Regions from separate parts of the Bordetella genomosp. 10 genome, predicted to be linked through region 2. Evidence: riboswitches for the same ligand, from Rfam matches in the RefSeq annotation. Region 2 holds a riboswitch; the other holds the start of a gene.
The links. Region 2 has a riboswitch for fluoride ahead of eno (phosphopyruvate hydratase). Riboswitches for the same ligand answer to the same signal wherever they lie in the genome.

Region 1 (7,431 bases), 330 kb from region 2:
GCCGTGCGCCACGACGATAACGGAGGCGCCCGTCCGCAACGCGGGCGCGATGGCGTCCCGCCAGGCCGCGGACACGCGCGAGACCGTCTGGCACAGCGATTCGCTCGACGGCAGCGGAACCGCGAGGGCGCCGGCATGGCAGGCTTGCCGATACCGGGCCTGCGCCGCCTCGTCGGCGGCCGGCGGCTGGCCGTCGTAAGCGCGCCGCCAGTGCCGCACGGCGGCGGCGCCGTATTCCTGTTCGGCCTCCGCCTTCAACCGTCCCGTCAGGGCGCCGTAGTGGCGTTCGTTGAGCCGCCAGTCGATGTGCCGCGGCACGTCGGGGCGTCCCATCGCTTCGAGGAGAATCTCCAGGGAATGGACGCAGCGCGTCAATGCCGACGTATACGCGACGTCCACGCCGAGACCCCGCTGGCGCAAGGCCGCGCCGGCCATGCGCATCTGTTCGATGCCGCGAGGCGTCAAGGGGACGTCGGCCCACCCGGTGAACCGCTGCTCCTGGTTCCATTGCGATTCGCCGTGCCGCACCAGCGTCAGCCAGACCATGTTTTCTCTTTTCAAAAATGTGAGGCGTGGAGATCAGGGGGTGGACGCCGTGCCCAGGTAACCGCTCCGTCCCAGCGTGCAAAGCGCCAGGTAGGTCAGGTCCAGGCCGGGCTTGGCGTCGGGGCGCAGCGCAAAGCCGCCGCTGCCCGCCTGGCAGTTGACGATGAATCGCGCCGCGTCGTCGGCATATCGAGGAACGATGCCGAGATAGACGCAGCAGTTCAGGCCCGCGCACGTCGTTTCCAGGCTGGGCGAGAGCGATGCCGCCGTCAGCCGGAAGCCGAAGGCGCGCAGCTCGACGCGGCGGACGAAGCCGGCGCAGGCCTGGTCCGGTGAAGCGCGGCAGGCGTGCAGCAGCGCCAGCGCTTCCGCCGTATCGTGCAGGTTCGGCGGCCGGCCATAGCCGCCATTCCCGGCCTGCCATTGCCGCAGGAAATCAACGGCGGCTTCGTCGGCCTGCGTATCGTCCAGGCCGAAATGGCGCTTGAGCCAAAGGGTCTGCCTGAGCTGGCGCAGCGGCGCCTGGAGCGACGGGACCGGTCCTTGCGGCAGCGATAGCGGCAATGCCGCCACGGCGTCGCGCACTTGCGCGGGCGACGGGTCCGCGCGGCGCAGCGCCTGGAACGCGCGCACGCGCTGGTAGAGCGAAATCGCTTGCGGGGCAATGCCGGTGCGGGCGAGAAAGGCCGCGTGCCGGTCGCGTTGCGGCAGCGCTTCGCCGGTCAGCAGGCGCCATGCGCTGACGCCGCGCCAGGTATCGGCAAGATTCGGCTCTTCGACGTAATAGCCGCGATAGGCGCAAAACCCCCCTTCCGGCGACTGGCGCGACAGCAGATAGTCGCGCGCCCGCAGGCGCATGGGCGGCAAGCGTTCGGCGAGGGGTGAGGAATCCATGCACGCTCGATGACGAAGATGCGGCGCCGCCGGCAAGGCGCCGGCGGCGCTTCCTGCTGATGCGTATCGCGTGAAAATGGTAGCACCATGAAGTCCGGTCCGGCCGCCGCCACGGCATCCCGCCTATTGACCCGCCTATTGACCCGCACAGGCGTATTATTTATTGTTCGCGTGGGGATGGGGTTCCCCCTTACAAGCGCCATTTTGGCTGATGACTCCTACGAATCGCCATAAGCGGGCGTGGGTAGGGGTTCGTCCCGGCACCCGCGCAATGGGGTGGACCATGACACAGAAAAAAGCCAATGCGCGCAGCGCGAACATCACCGAGGGCAAGTCGCGCGCCCCGAACCGGTCGATGTATTACGCGATGGGGTACAAGTACACCGATTTCGCCAAACCCATGATCGGCGTGGCCAATGGCCACAGCACCATTACCCCCTGTAATTCGGGCCTCCAGCCCTTGGCCGACGCGGCCATCGAAGGCATCGAGGCGGCCGGCGGAAATGCCCAGGTATTCGGCACGCCCACGGTGGCCGACGGCATGGCCATGGGGACCGAGGGCATGAAGTACAGCCTCGTCAGCCGGGAAGTCATCGCGGATTGCATCGAGACCTGCGTGCAGGCGCAATGGATGGACGGCGTGGTGGTGGTCGGCGGCTGCGACAAGAACATGCCGGGCGGCATGATGGGCATCCTGCGGGCCAACGTCCCGGCCATCTACGTATACGGCGGCACCATCCTGCCCGGCCATTGGAAAGGCAAGGAGCTGAACATCGTCAGCGTCTTCGAGGCCGTGGGACAGAACGCCGCGGGCATGCTCAGCGACGACGACCTGGCCGCCATCGAACGCAAGGCCATTCCGGGAACGGGTTCCTGCGGCGGCATGTATACCGCCAACACCATGTCCAGCGCCATCGAGGCCATGGGCATGTCGCTGCCGTATTCGTCGACCATGGCCAATCCGCATGACGAGAAACGCGAGTCGGCGCGCGAGTCGGCCAGGGTGTTGTTGCAGGCCGTGCGCGACGGCCTGAAGCCGCGCGACATCGTCACCCGGAAGTCGCTGGAGAATGCCGTGGCCGTGGTCATGGCGACGGGGGGATCGACCAATGCCGTGCTGCACCTGCTGGCCATCGCCCATGCCGCCGAGGTGGCGTTCGGCATCGACGATTTCGAGCGCATCCGGCAACGCACGCCGGTGCTCTGCGACATGAAGCCGAGCGGCGCCTACCTCGCCGTCGACCTGCATCGCGCCGGCGGCATCCCGCAGGTGATGAAGCTGTTGCTCAACGCCGGCCTGCTGCACGGAGATTGCATGACGATCACGGGCAAGACGGTCGAGGAAGTCTTGAAGGACGTCCCCGATCGCCCGGCCGCGGACCAGGCCGTCATTCACGCCGTCGACGATCCCGTCTATGCGGAAGGGCATCTGGCGATCCTGAAGGGCAATCTCAGCCTGGAAGGCTCGGTCGCCAAGATATCCGGCTTGAAGAATCCCGCGATGACGGGGCCGGCCCGGGTGTTCGACGACGAGCAGTCCGCCTTGCAGGCCATACTCGAAGGCAGGATCCGGCCCGGAGACGTGATGGTGCTGCGCTACCTGGGTCCGAAGGGCGGTCCCGGCATGCCCGAGATGCTGGCGCCCACCAGCGCGCTGATCGGCGCCGGCCTGGGCGAGAGCGTGGGGCTGGTCACGGACGGCAGGTTTTCCGGCGGCACCTGGGGCATGGTGGTGGGGCACGTGGCGCCCGAGGCGGCCGTGGGCGGCAATATCGCTTTGGTCGAGGAAGGCGATTCGATCACGATCGATGCCAACGCCTTGCTATTGGAATTGAACGTGCCGCAGGCCGAGCTCGACGCGCGCCGGCGCAAGTGGACGCCGCCCGCGCCGCGATACGCGCGGGGCGTCCAGGCGAAATTCGCCTTCAACGTGTCGAGCGCGAGTACGGGCGCGGTCCTGGACAAGTTCGAGGGGTGAACGTGGCGGGGGCGGCATCGCCCCCGCCGCGCTTCACTTCCCCCGCGAAGGCCGTTTGCCGCCGGCATCTTCCGGCGCGCGCGGCATCAGCGATGAGAACTGGTTCAGGTAGGCGATCCACGGGGCGGTGATGGGCGTCATGTCGGCGGCGCCCATGCCCAGTACGCCCTGGTACCACTCGGTGAGCGCGGCCATCAGCTCGCCTTTCATCTCCGATCCCGACGCGATGTCCTGCAACAGATCCTGGAGCAGGCGCTGGCGTCCTTCCCAGTGGCGCTGGACGATCCGCGCCTGCGTGGCGACGAGCGTCGACGTATCGGCGACCGAGAGCAATTCCATCAGCTCCATCTCCGTGTCCGCGATCGCGGCGCGCAGGTGTTTTCGCTGCTGCTCGGTCCATTGCCGTCCCGACCGGTCCATCAGGTCGGTAAGCTTCTGGAATAGCTCTACGTTGTTCTTGTAGAGGTGGATCAGGGCATTGTTTCTTGCTTCATCCATGACGGTGGCTCCAGGCTGCGAAGAAGTCGATAGGGATGACCTTGGGTATGAGCACGGTAGGAGTCATCAGCCAGAGCGGCAATTGAAGGGGAACTCCATCCCCTGGGTGGAACGATAAGTAACGCCGATACGTTCTTGACATCCTCCCCCGCCTAAAGTCGGGAGATTCCTACGGTGCTCAACCCGGCATCGAGCCGGGATGAGTCGCTTCGGTGGGTTCCTGTTGCTGGCGGCATAACCGCACCGCTCACTTCACAGGCGCAACGGGCGTGCCCCGCCCTGAGAACATTGATCGCGCCGACCAAATCGGCATTTTCCTCGAAGCCACATTCGACGCACGCGAACCGCTCTTGCGTCTGCCGGTTCTCCGCCGATACATGGCCGCAGCACGGACAGGTGCGGCTCGTGTTCTGCGGCGGCACGGCGATGAGATGCCCGCCGTTGCACGCCAGCTTGTAATCCAGTTGGCGGCGGAACTCGAACCAGCCCTGATCGAGGATGGACTTGTTCAGGCCGGACTTGGCCCGCACGTTTCTTCCCGGCGCATCTGCCGTGCCTGCCGCTGACCTGGACATATTCCGCACCTGCAAGTCCTCGACGCACACTATCGCGTGGTTTTGGCTGATCGTGGTCGTGGTCTTGTGCAGGAAGTCGCGGCGAGCGTTACCGATGCGGGTATGGATGCGCTGGACACGGGCTCTCGCCTTGTTCCAGTTGTTGCTGAACCTGGTCTTGCGGCTCATTGCCTGCTGCGCCTTGCGCAAAGCAGTCTCATGCCGCTTGAAACTGTTGAGTGGCGCGTAGAACGTGCCGTCCGAGAGCGTGGCGAACCGGGCGATACCCATGTCGATGCCAACCGCGCCACCGTTGGGTACGGGCTGCTCGAACTCGCGTTCGGTCTGAATGCTGACGAACCACTTGCCGCAAGACAGGCTCACGGTGACATTCTTCACCGCACCCAGCACATCCCGGCTGTTGCGATAGCGCAGCCAGCCCAGCTTGGGCAGGAAGACGCGGGAATTGCCCTGATCGAGCTTGATCTGCTTCGGATCGGGGTAGCGGAGGCTGTCGGACTGACCCTTCTTCTTGAAGCGCGGGAAGTCGGCCCGCTTGGCGAAGAAGTTGGTGTAGGCCCGCTCCAAATCCTTGAGCGTCTGTTGCTGTGTGTGTACCGGCCCATCGGCCAGCCAAGGGGCGGTGCGCCCCGAGGGCAGCAGCGCACCGTTGCGCCATGCTGTGAGTTCCTTGCACAACCCGGCGTAGCCAAGTTTCTTCTTGCCCGCCTCGTAACGCGCCTTCTGCAATGACAACGCCTCGTTGAACACGACCCGGCACGAGCCAGCGAAGCGGCGCATTTGCCGCTCCTGCCGACCGTCTGGGCGTAGCGCAAACTTGCAGGCTTGAAGTCGTTGCATGGCTGAATCATACTCTTGGCCTATGCTCAATGACAACGATATTCGACACGGACGGCACTGCGTTTTTCTGATGCACGTCCATTTGGTCTTCGTGACTAAATACCGCCGCGAGGTGTTCACCAAGAACATCTTGGACGACCTGCACAGCATCTTCACCAGCGTCTGTGCCGACTTCGAGGCGGAACTGGTGGCGTTCGACGGTGAGGACGATCACGTTCACCTGTTGGTGAACTATCCGCCGAAAGTGGCCGTGTCGGCGCTGGTGAACAGCCTGAAAGGTGTTTCCAGCCGCATGATCCGCAAGAAGAACTACCCGAGCATCCGCAAGAAGCTATGGGGCGGTGCGCTGTGGTCGCCGTCCTACTTCGCCGGAAGCTGCGGTGGTGCGCCTATCGAGATCATCCGGCAGTACATCGAGCAGCAGCAGACGCCACGCTGACCGCAGCAAAGGACGCCTACGGCGTCCGCGCTATTCTTCCCCGGCCTGAACGCCGAGGCTTGCCGCGCACCGGGTCAAGCCCGCAGCCCGCAGCCCGCGATGGCGCGCCATCGCCGTCGCTCATCGGGAGACGCTGCTTGCGGTCAGCGTATCTGGCGTTGCAGCATGGCGAGCAGTCCGGCGATGATCGCCAGGACGATCATGACGTCGAAGCCGTCGAGCAGGCTCAGGAAAGTCGCCTGGTGGGCGATGACGCCGTTCAACCATTCGAGGACGAGATGCCCCGCGGTGGCGGGATCGTAGCCGCGCCCCTCGAAGGTGCGGACCATGGTTTGCGCCGTGGTGTTGAAGACGGGGTTCGAGGGGTTGGCGAATTCGGTCAGGGTCGTCTGGTGGACGGCGATCCGGTGCTGTTCGAGAATGATCACGACCGCCGTGGACAAGGAGTACGACAACTGCTTGACGATGTTCTTGAAGCGGTAGCCGTGATTGAATTCGTCGTTGGAAAAAATCTGGAACGCGACGCTGGCGGTCGGCAGGGCGATGAACATCAGCAGGAAGCCGCGGACGATCAGCGGCGGCAGCAGCCACCCGGTGCTGGCGTCGGGCGGCAGCAGGCTCATCCATAGACAGACCGCGGCGGCCATCACGAAGCCGGGGACGATCAGCAGTTTCTTGCTGGGGACCAGCTTCGCGTAGCGGAAATAGAGAAGCGCCATGACCACCGACCCGAACGACGTCAGGCCCATCAGGCGGCCGGCGTTCTCCACGGGGTAGCCATAGCCGCCCTGGATCATGCGCGCGACCAGGTAGCCGATGGCGTTGGTCAGCATGTAATAGCACGAGTACAGCAGCATCCCCATGCGGTAGGGGCCTTCGCGCAGCGCGTGCAGGCGCAGCAGGGGGCGCGGATGGCGCCATTGCTGCCGGGCCACCCAGACGAGCGCCGCGACGCCGGCCACCGTCAGCAGCGTAAACATCGGCGAGCTGCTGAAAATCTCGAAGCGGACCTGCTGCGCGACGATCTGCAATCCGCCCAGGGCGCAGGCAAAGACCAGGTACGGCCACAGGTGCGTCGCGCTGCGGAGTTCCGGGCGCAGCTTTCCGACGTGCGGGACGATGAGAAAGGCGAATGCGGCCAGTATGGCGCCCACGATGGTGGGGAAGATGAAGAGGGCGCGCCAGTCGAAATAGGCGACCAGGTACCCGCCTATCAAGGGCGCCGACGCGCTTGCCACCAGGATGTTGAGCAGGAAGATGCGGGTCGCCACGGGGCGCTGCTGCGGCGTGAAGCACATTTGCAGCATGATGCGGCAGGTGCCCAGCATCGGGCCGATGAAATACCCCTGGAAACCGCGCGCGAGGGCGAGTTCGAGCGACGATTCGCTCAACGAGGCCGCCAGCGAGCCCAAGGCGAACATCAGCAGGCAGATGCTGAGATAGCGGCGATAGCCCAGGCGCTCGGCCAGCCATTGCTGCTGCACGATGCCCAGCACCGATGCCGTGGCGTATGCCGTGGACGACCACACGAGTTCGTCGGGAGAGGCATTGATGCCGCCCGCGATATAGCTGGTGAAAGTGCCGAACAGGGTGTTGTCGAAGTAGTCGATTCCCACGGCGAGCGCGATGGCCCATGGGAAGAAATCCTTGCGCAGATGCCG
Region 2 (7,431 bases):
GGCGCGCCGCGTCGCGAAGTGGCACGCCGCCGGCCACAAAGTTGTCGTGGTGCCTTCGGCCATGGCCGGCGAGACCAATCGCCTGCTGGGCCTGGCGCGCGAGATTGCGCCGCAGCCCGACGGCCGCGAACTGGACATGATCGCCGCGACCGGCGAGCAGGCGTCCAGCGGCCTGCTGGCCATCGCCCTCCAGGCCGAAGGCGTGCAGGCGCGCAGCTATGCCGGCTGGCAGGTGCCCGTGCGCACCGACAGCGCCTATACCAAGGCCCGCATTTCCTCCATCGACGACGCGCGCATCCGCGCCGACCTGGATGCCGGCCGCGTGGTCATCGTGACGGGCTTCCAGGGCGTGGACGACGACGGCCACATCACCACCCTGGGCCGCGGCGGTTCGGATACCTCGGCGGTGGCCGTGGCGGCCGCCATCAAGGCCGACGAGTGCCTGATCTACACCGACGTGGACGGCGTCTACACCACCGATCCGCGCGTGGTGCCCGAAGCGCGCCGCATGCCGGTCGTGTCCTTCGAGGAAATGCTGGAAATGGCCTCGCTGGGCTCCAAGGTCCTGCAGATCCGCTCGGTCGAATTCGCCGGCAAGTATCGCGTGCCGACCCGCGTGCTGTCCTCGCTGACCGACCCCCTGATTCCGCTCGACGAGGAAATGCGCTCGGGCACGCTGATTACTTTTGAGGAAGACGAAAAAATGGAAGCCGCCGTTGTCTCCGGCATCGCCTTCAGCCGCGACGAAGCCAAGATCACCCTGTTGGGCGTGCCGGATACCCCGGGCGTCGCCTTCTCCATCCTGGGCCCGGTCGCCGCCGCCAACATCGACGTCGACATGATCGTGCAGAACCAGTCCGTCGCCGGCACCACCGACTTCTCGTTCACGGTCAACCGCAACGAATTCGCGCGCGCGGTGGAAACGCTCAAGCGCGACGTGGTCCCCGCGGTGAAGGCCAAGGAAGTGGTCACCGACGAGAAGGTCGCCAAGGTTTCCATCGTCGGCATCGGCATGCGCTCGCACGTGGGCGTCGCCAGCCTGATGTTCCAGACCCTCTCGCAGGAAAACATCAATATCCAGATGATCAGCACCAGCGAGATCAAGACCTCGGTGATCATCGAGGACAAGTACATGGAACTGGCCGTGCGCGCCTTGCACAAGGCGTTCGGCCTGGACCAGGCGCCCGCCGCCAAGGTGTGATTCGCCGGGTTGCCGGCCTGGCCCGGGCTTCCGGCCCGACGCCCGCCATGCAAATGACGCACCAGGCCGAAAATCCGTGCTAGAATCGCAAACTCTTTTGGAGACGTGCCCGAGAGGCTGAAGGGGCTCCCCTGCTAAGGGAGTATGTGGCTAAAAACTGCATCCAGGGTTCGAATCCCTGCGTCTCCGCCAAGATGCTGTGAAAAATCAACCACCTTCGGGTGGTTGATTTTTTTTTGCCCTCGGGCCGTGCACTCCCGGGTAGAAAAGCGCCCGCGCAGGCAGCAAACGGCGGCAAGGGCAGCAAGCAACATCAGCGGCGTGCAATGAGAGTCTTGGGATTCTCACCGCATCCCGGTTCACCGCACGAAGGCGGTGTGGCCGGCGTAGACGGCCTTCTCGCCCAGGGCTTCCTCGATGCGCATGAGCTGGTTGTATTTCTCGACGCGCTCGCCCCGGCAGGGCGCGCCGGTTTTCAAGTGGCCGGTGCCCAGCGCGACGGTGAGGTCGGCGATGAAGCTGTCGACGGTCTCGCCGCTGCGATGCGAGACCATGGCGCCCCATCCCGCCCGATAGGCGGTGTCGACCGCCGCGCGGGTCTCGGTCAGCGTGCCGACCTGGTTGGGCTTGATCAGCACCGCATTGGCCACGCCCTGGCGGATGCCCCGTTCGATGCGCTCGACATTGGTCACGAACAGGTCGTCGCCAACCAGCTCGATCCTGTCGCCGAGCGCTTCGTTCAGCCGCTCCCATCCCGTCCAGTCGTCCTCGGCCATGCCGTCTTCCAATACCGCGATCGGATAGCGGTCGACCCAGGAAGCGTACAGGGCCACCAGTTGTTCGGCGGTGACGTCGCGGCCTTCGCTGCGCAGCCGGTACAGCCCGTCCTGGTAGAAGCCGCTGGACGCCGGATCCAGGGCAATCACCACGTCGCGGCCCGCTTCGTAGCCGGCGCCCTGGATGGCGGCCAGAATCAGTTCCACGGCTTCGCTGTTGTGCTTCAAGGCCGGCGCGAATCCCCCCTCGTCGCCGACCGCGGTGGAGTAGCCGCGCTCGCCCAGGATGGCGCGCAGGCGATGGTAGATTTCCGCGCCCCAGCGCACGGCTTCGGAAAAAGTCGGCGCGCCCACGGGCGCGATCATGAACTCCTGGAAGTCCGTGCCCTGCCAGTTAGCATGCACGCCGCCGTTGAGGATGTTGAACATCGGCACCGGCATGCGATGCGCGCGCGGGCCGCCGAGGTATTGGAACAGCGCCTGTCCCGAGGCTTGCGCCGCCGCCCTCGCCACCGCCAGGCTGACGCCGAGCACGGCGTTCGCCCCCAGCCTTCCCTTGTTCGGCGTGCCGTCGCAGGCGATCAGCTTGCCGTCGACGGTGGGCTGGTCCAGCGCGTCGCAGCCGTGCAGGGCGATGGCGATCTCGCCGTTCACGTGCGCGACGGCGTTGCGCACGCCCTTGCCGCCGAAACGATGCAGGTCGCCATCGCGCAGTTCGACCGCTTCGTGGATGCCGGTGGACGCGCCCGACGGCACGGCCGCCCGTCCGGTGGCGCCGCCGGCGAGGACGACGTCGACCTCCACGGTGGGATTGCCGCGGGAGTCGAGGATTTCACGAGCATGCAGGGTCTGGATTTCAGTCGCCATGGAAAGCTCCATCGTTGTGGAAAAGTTCGGGACTGACCAGGGGCGGGAGGCGTATGGGGCGAGCGCCTGCAGCACCGACCATGGCCGGGTGTCGCAGGCGTCATCAGCGGCCGGGGCCGCGGTTGGCGTGAAGCGGGAGGAACGCCATCTCCCTGGGGAATTATACGGAGCCGGTGAGGCGAAAACCATTGTGTCACGGGCGCATCACGGGCGCGTCACGAGTGTATTACTGCCGCATTCCGGGCGCCCGGGACAAAGCCGCCGCCGGGACGCGGCACGTCCGCGTTGTCCGGTTTGAATAATAAGCAAGAAACAAGAGAATATTTTGAATGTAGCGGTCGTTTCATTTAGATTGTTCCCATCGATCGAAATCATGGACGCCCACGGTGACCGACTTGAACGCACAGAACTGGCTGTTGTTGACCTACAAGGTGCCCGCCGAACCGGCGCGCAAGCGCCTCGCCTTGTGGCGCAAGCTCAAGGGCATGGGCGCCGTCTACCTGCAAAACGGGGTTTGCCTGCTGCCCAAGAGCGACGACCACGTGCGCCGGCTCAAGATCGTCGAGAACGAGATCGACGAGATGGCGGGAAGCGCGGTCCTGCTGGAGACGGTGGCCCTGGACAAGGCCCAGGAGGAAAAGGTGGTGTCCCGCTTCAAGGCCGATCGCGACGAGCAATACGCCGAGTTCATCGCCAGGTGCGACGACTTCGAGGCCGAGATCGCCAAGGAAACGCAGGCGCGGCATTTCACCTACGCGGAGCTGGAGGAGAACGACGTGGACCTGAAGAAACTCCAGGCCTGGCTGGAGAAGATCCAGAAGCTCGACTTCTACGTGGCCACGCGCGCAGCCGAATCCCGGCAGCGGCTGGCGCAATGCGAGGCCTTGCTCGATGCCTATGCGCAGCGCGTGTTCGATGCCCACGAAGAAAATCGTTGAACCCGGCGCGATAAGCCTCCGAGACCGCGATGCTGCCTCCCACCTTGGCGTCACGCCTGCGTCTGCGCCCCAGGCCCTTGAATCCAGAGCTGCGCGAGATGATGGACCATCCGCCCGATTCGGCGCCGGCCGGTGCGCAATCCTCCGCGGGCTGGTTCAACCGGACCGTCGCCGGCGCCGGCGTCACCAGCGCGCTGGGCGACTTCTGCTATGAGACCGCCACGGTCATCCTGCCGGGCTTGCTCGCCGTCCTCGGCATTCCCGCGGCGGCATTGGGTTTCATCGAGGGGATCGCGGATGCGGTGGCGGCATGCGCCAGGATGGCCTCCGGCTACGTCGCGGAGAAATTCGGGCATCGCAAGCAACTGGTGCTGCTCGGCTATGGCCTCACGCCCGTCGGGCAGATGCTGATCGCGTTGGCGGCGGGATGGCCGCTGCTGTTGCTGGGCCGCATCGTCTCGTGGTTCGGCAAGGGACTGCGCGGCCCCTTGCGCGACGCCATCGTGATCCAGGCCGTCGCGCCCGGGACGCGGGGCCGCGCCTTCGGGTTTCATCGCGCGGCCGACACGGTGGGCGCGGTCCTCGGACCCTTGCTCGGTGTGGCGTTGCTCGGGTGGGCGCAGCGGCTGCACTGGGATGGCGTAGCGGGGCCTTTCCGGTTCGTGCTCTGGTTGTCCGTCATTCCGGGCGCGCTCGCGGTGCTGGCTTTCCTGGCGCTGGTCCGGGACCCCGAGCGGTCGCCGAATCCCGCCTTGACCTTCTTCGGGACCTTGCGCGGCCTGCCGGTCCGCTTCAAGCGCTATCTGGGCGCCGTGGGCATTTTCGGCGCCGGCGACTTCTCGCACAGCCTGCTGATCCTGGCGGCCACCGCCTTGCTGGCGCCGTCGCGCGGCGTCATCGAGGCGGCGCAGGCGGCGGGCCTGCTGTACGCGGGGCGCAACGTCGTGCAGGCCATCGTGTCCTATCCGGTCGGATGCCTGGCCGATCGCCATGGCCACGCGGCGACGCTGGCCGCCGGCTATGCGCTCGGCGCGTTGACGGCCTTGTTGACCGCCGCCGCGTTCTGGCTGCATGTCGATCGCCTGCCGCTGCTTGCCGTCATCTTCTTCGCCGCGGGACTCTACGCCGCGATCCAGGAGGCCCTCGAAGCGACCGTGACCGCGGAAATGGTCCCGCCGGACACGCTTGCGTCGTGCTATGGCGCGCTGGGGACGGTCAACGGCGCGGCGCGGTTCGTCTCCAGCGCCGTCGTGGGCCTCGCGTGGTCGGCCGTGTCGCCGGTCCTGGGCTTCGGCCTGGCCGCGGCGGCGATGGCGATCGGGACGCTCGCGCTGGCGCGGGCCGGACGCGACGGCCGGGCCGAGGCCGAGTAGGGGGAAGGCGGCGCTACGCCAGGCAGGCGCGGATGCGGGCCGCGATCTCGCGCAGTTCCTCGTCGTCGGCGCGCACGGTGGCGTGGGGGTGGTAGGTGGTCTCCGCGGTGCAGGGGATGACGTGGAAATGGCAGTGCGGCACCGTCTGGCCGGCCTCCGCGCCGTTCAGTTGGGAGATGTAGACGCCGGGCTTGCCGAGCGCCTTTTTCACCGCGATCCCGATCAGCCGCGTGGTGCGGATGCATGCCTGGGCGCCGCGTTCCGACAGGTCGAACAGCGTCTCGGCCGGTTCCTTGGGAACGACCAGGACGTGTCCTTCCGCCTCCGGCATGATGTCCATGAAGGCGAGCGTTTCCTCGTCCTCGTAGACGGGAATGCACGGCGACGTGCCGCGCAGGATGCGGGCGAAGATGTTGTCGGGATCGTATGCCATGCCATTCTTCTCCATGACCATTCTTCTGCATGTGCCTGCCGGACGCGCGCCGTTCGGTCGTTCGCTCCGAACGTCCCGGTTTTCAAGCGCCCCGGTTGCCGCGGATAAGCCGGGGGCTATTCATGGCGCCCATAGGCCGCCACGCCATCGAGCAATTCCTTCTGCGCCTCTTCCTTGCCGCCCCAGCCCTCGAAGCGCACCCACTTGCCCGGCTCTAGCGCCTTGTACTGGCAGAAGAAGTGCTCGATGCGCGCCACCAGCGCCTTCGGCAGTCCCTTCAGGTCGGTGATGTCCGAGGTCGCTGCGCAGACCCGGTCGATCGGCACGGCGATGACCTTGGCGTCCTCGCCCGCCTCGTCGGTCATCTTCATCAGGCCGATAGGCCGGCATTGCACCAGCGCGCCGGCCATGATCGGATAGGGCGTCACCACCAGTACGTCGACCGGATCGCCGTCGCGCGACAGGGTGCCCGGCACGAAACCGTAGTTCACCGGATACTGCATGCTGGTGCTCAGGAAGCGGTCGACCCGGATGACGTTCAATGCCTTGTCCGCCTCGTACTTGACGGGCAGGCCGTCGGCCGGGATTTCGATGATGGCGTTGAAGGCCTGGGTAACGTCGTCGCCTGCCGGGATAGTGTTGAAGTCCATGGTCGGTTGTCCTCCGGGTTATGAAAAAAAAGGCCTCGCGCCGTCATGAAAACCGCCCGAATGCCCGCACCGGCCACTGCTCGGCCTGCGCCTGCAAGGTCGCCATGCGGCGTTGCGCCAGGTCCTCGCGCAGCGTGCCTCTCGATTCGAGAATATACGCTTCCGCGAAGTGCTTCATGCAGAGCGGCGGATCGCCGTCGGCCGGGGCGCGGTATTCGGCGATATAACGCAATACGGCGCGCATGCGCGCGACGTCGTCCGCGCCGCAGGCGGGGCAGGAGGCGCCCAGGGCGGCCAGGTAGCGATCGGGCCGTCCTTCGCGGTCCGCGGCGTCCGGACGTTCGAGATGCCAACTGGCGCCCTTGCGCTGGCGGGGCGGCGGCGCGGGCGCGGCCTCGGACCCGCCATCGGTCTTGGCCGGCCGGTTGTCCGCTTGCAGGAACCGGCTCCAGGCGGCATGCCCGGCCGCGGCCGATCCGTCCAGCAGGCAGCCCACCACGTGGCAGGGACACGAGGGCGCGGCCAGGCGCAGCGGGTAGCCGAGTTCGATGGTCCGGGCCAGCCTGGTGCGCCATTGGTCGCGCGCCGCGAGCACCGCGTCGCAGACCACGCAGGCGCGGGCCGGCGCTTCTTGCCGGAGACGAGCGAGATCGGTCCGCGGCACGTGGCAGCTCAGGCCGATGGACGCCGCCAGCGCCATGCGCTGCGTCGCCAGGGCGGCGGGCGGCGCGGGCGGATGCGCGCATCCGTCCATGTCCCATAACGGATACTGGCGCCTGAGCCTGTCGGCGGCCCGCTTGAAGGCCTGGCCGGCAACGGGCGGCAGCCCGGCCGACAGCAGGTGCGGCGTCATGGCATGAAGATGGTTCAGGCATAGCTGGCCATCCAGGTGGTTCGTCAACTGCCGCCTGGACGCCGGCGCGCCGCGCAGCACGCGCGCCAGCAGCCTGCCTTCCAGCCGGCGCCGATGAAGGCAGGCGGGACAGGCGTCGCGCGAGCGGAACAGGATCTCGTTCAGCCTTTCGCCGTAGACGCGGGTGTCGGCCACCATGCGCGCCAGCCAGCCGGCCGCCATGCCGGCCGCCGCGCGGAACCGGGCACTGTCCTCCAGCGCGTGCCGCAGCGCCGCGGTGTGATGGCCGCAGAAACCCAGGCTGCCGGTCAGCGACTCGGCCACGCGCTCGGGCGTCGTC

Region 1: linked by a shared signal. The riboswitch ahead of CAL29_RS22565 (hypothetical protein) and the one ahead of eno (phosphopyruvate hydratase) in region 2 are both predicted to bind fluoride.

Annotation. Positions count from the first base shown of each region.
Region 1 covers NZ_NEVM01000005.1:1,440,413-1,447,843, reverse strand. The annotation lists gene CAL29_RS22580 (2,3-bisphosphoglycerate-dependent phosphoglycerate mutase) at 1-546, opposite strand, end outside; gene CAL29_RS22575 (prenyltransferase/squalene oxidase repeat-containing protein) at 580-1,440, opposite strand; fluoride riboswitch at 1,605-1,668, shown strand; gene ilvD (dihydroxy-acid dehydratase) at 1,724-3,418, shown strand; gene CAL29_RS22565 (hypothetical protein) at 3,452-3,916, opposite strand; fluoride riboswitch at 3,967-4,028, opposite strand; gene CAL29_RS22560 (RNA-guided endonuclease InsQ/TnpB family protein) at 4,069-5,331, opposite strand; gene tnpA (IS200/IS605 family transposase) at 5,354-5,770, shown strand; gene CAL29_RS22550 (MFS transporter) at 5,914-7,431, opposite strand, start outside.
Region 2 covers NZ_NEVM01000005.1:1,114,828-1,122,258, reverse strand. The annotation lists gene CAL29_RS21205 (aspartate kinase) at 1-1,201, shown strand, start outside; tRNA gene CAL29_RS21200 (tRNA-Ser) at 1,301-1,393, shown strand; gene eno (phosphopyruvate hydratase) at 1,561-2,844, opposite strand; fluoride riboswitch at 2,932-3,005, opposite strand; gene CAL29_RS21190 (Chromate resistance protein ChrB) at 3,231-3,782, shown strand; gene CAL29_RS21185 (MFS transporter) at 3,812-5,155, shown strand; gene CAL29_RS21180 (HIT family protein) at 5,169-5,588, opposite strand; gene ppa (inorganic diphosphatase) at 5,705-6,238, opposite strand; gene CAL29_RS21170 (hypothetical protein) at 6,282-7,431, opposite strand, start outside.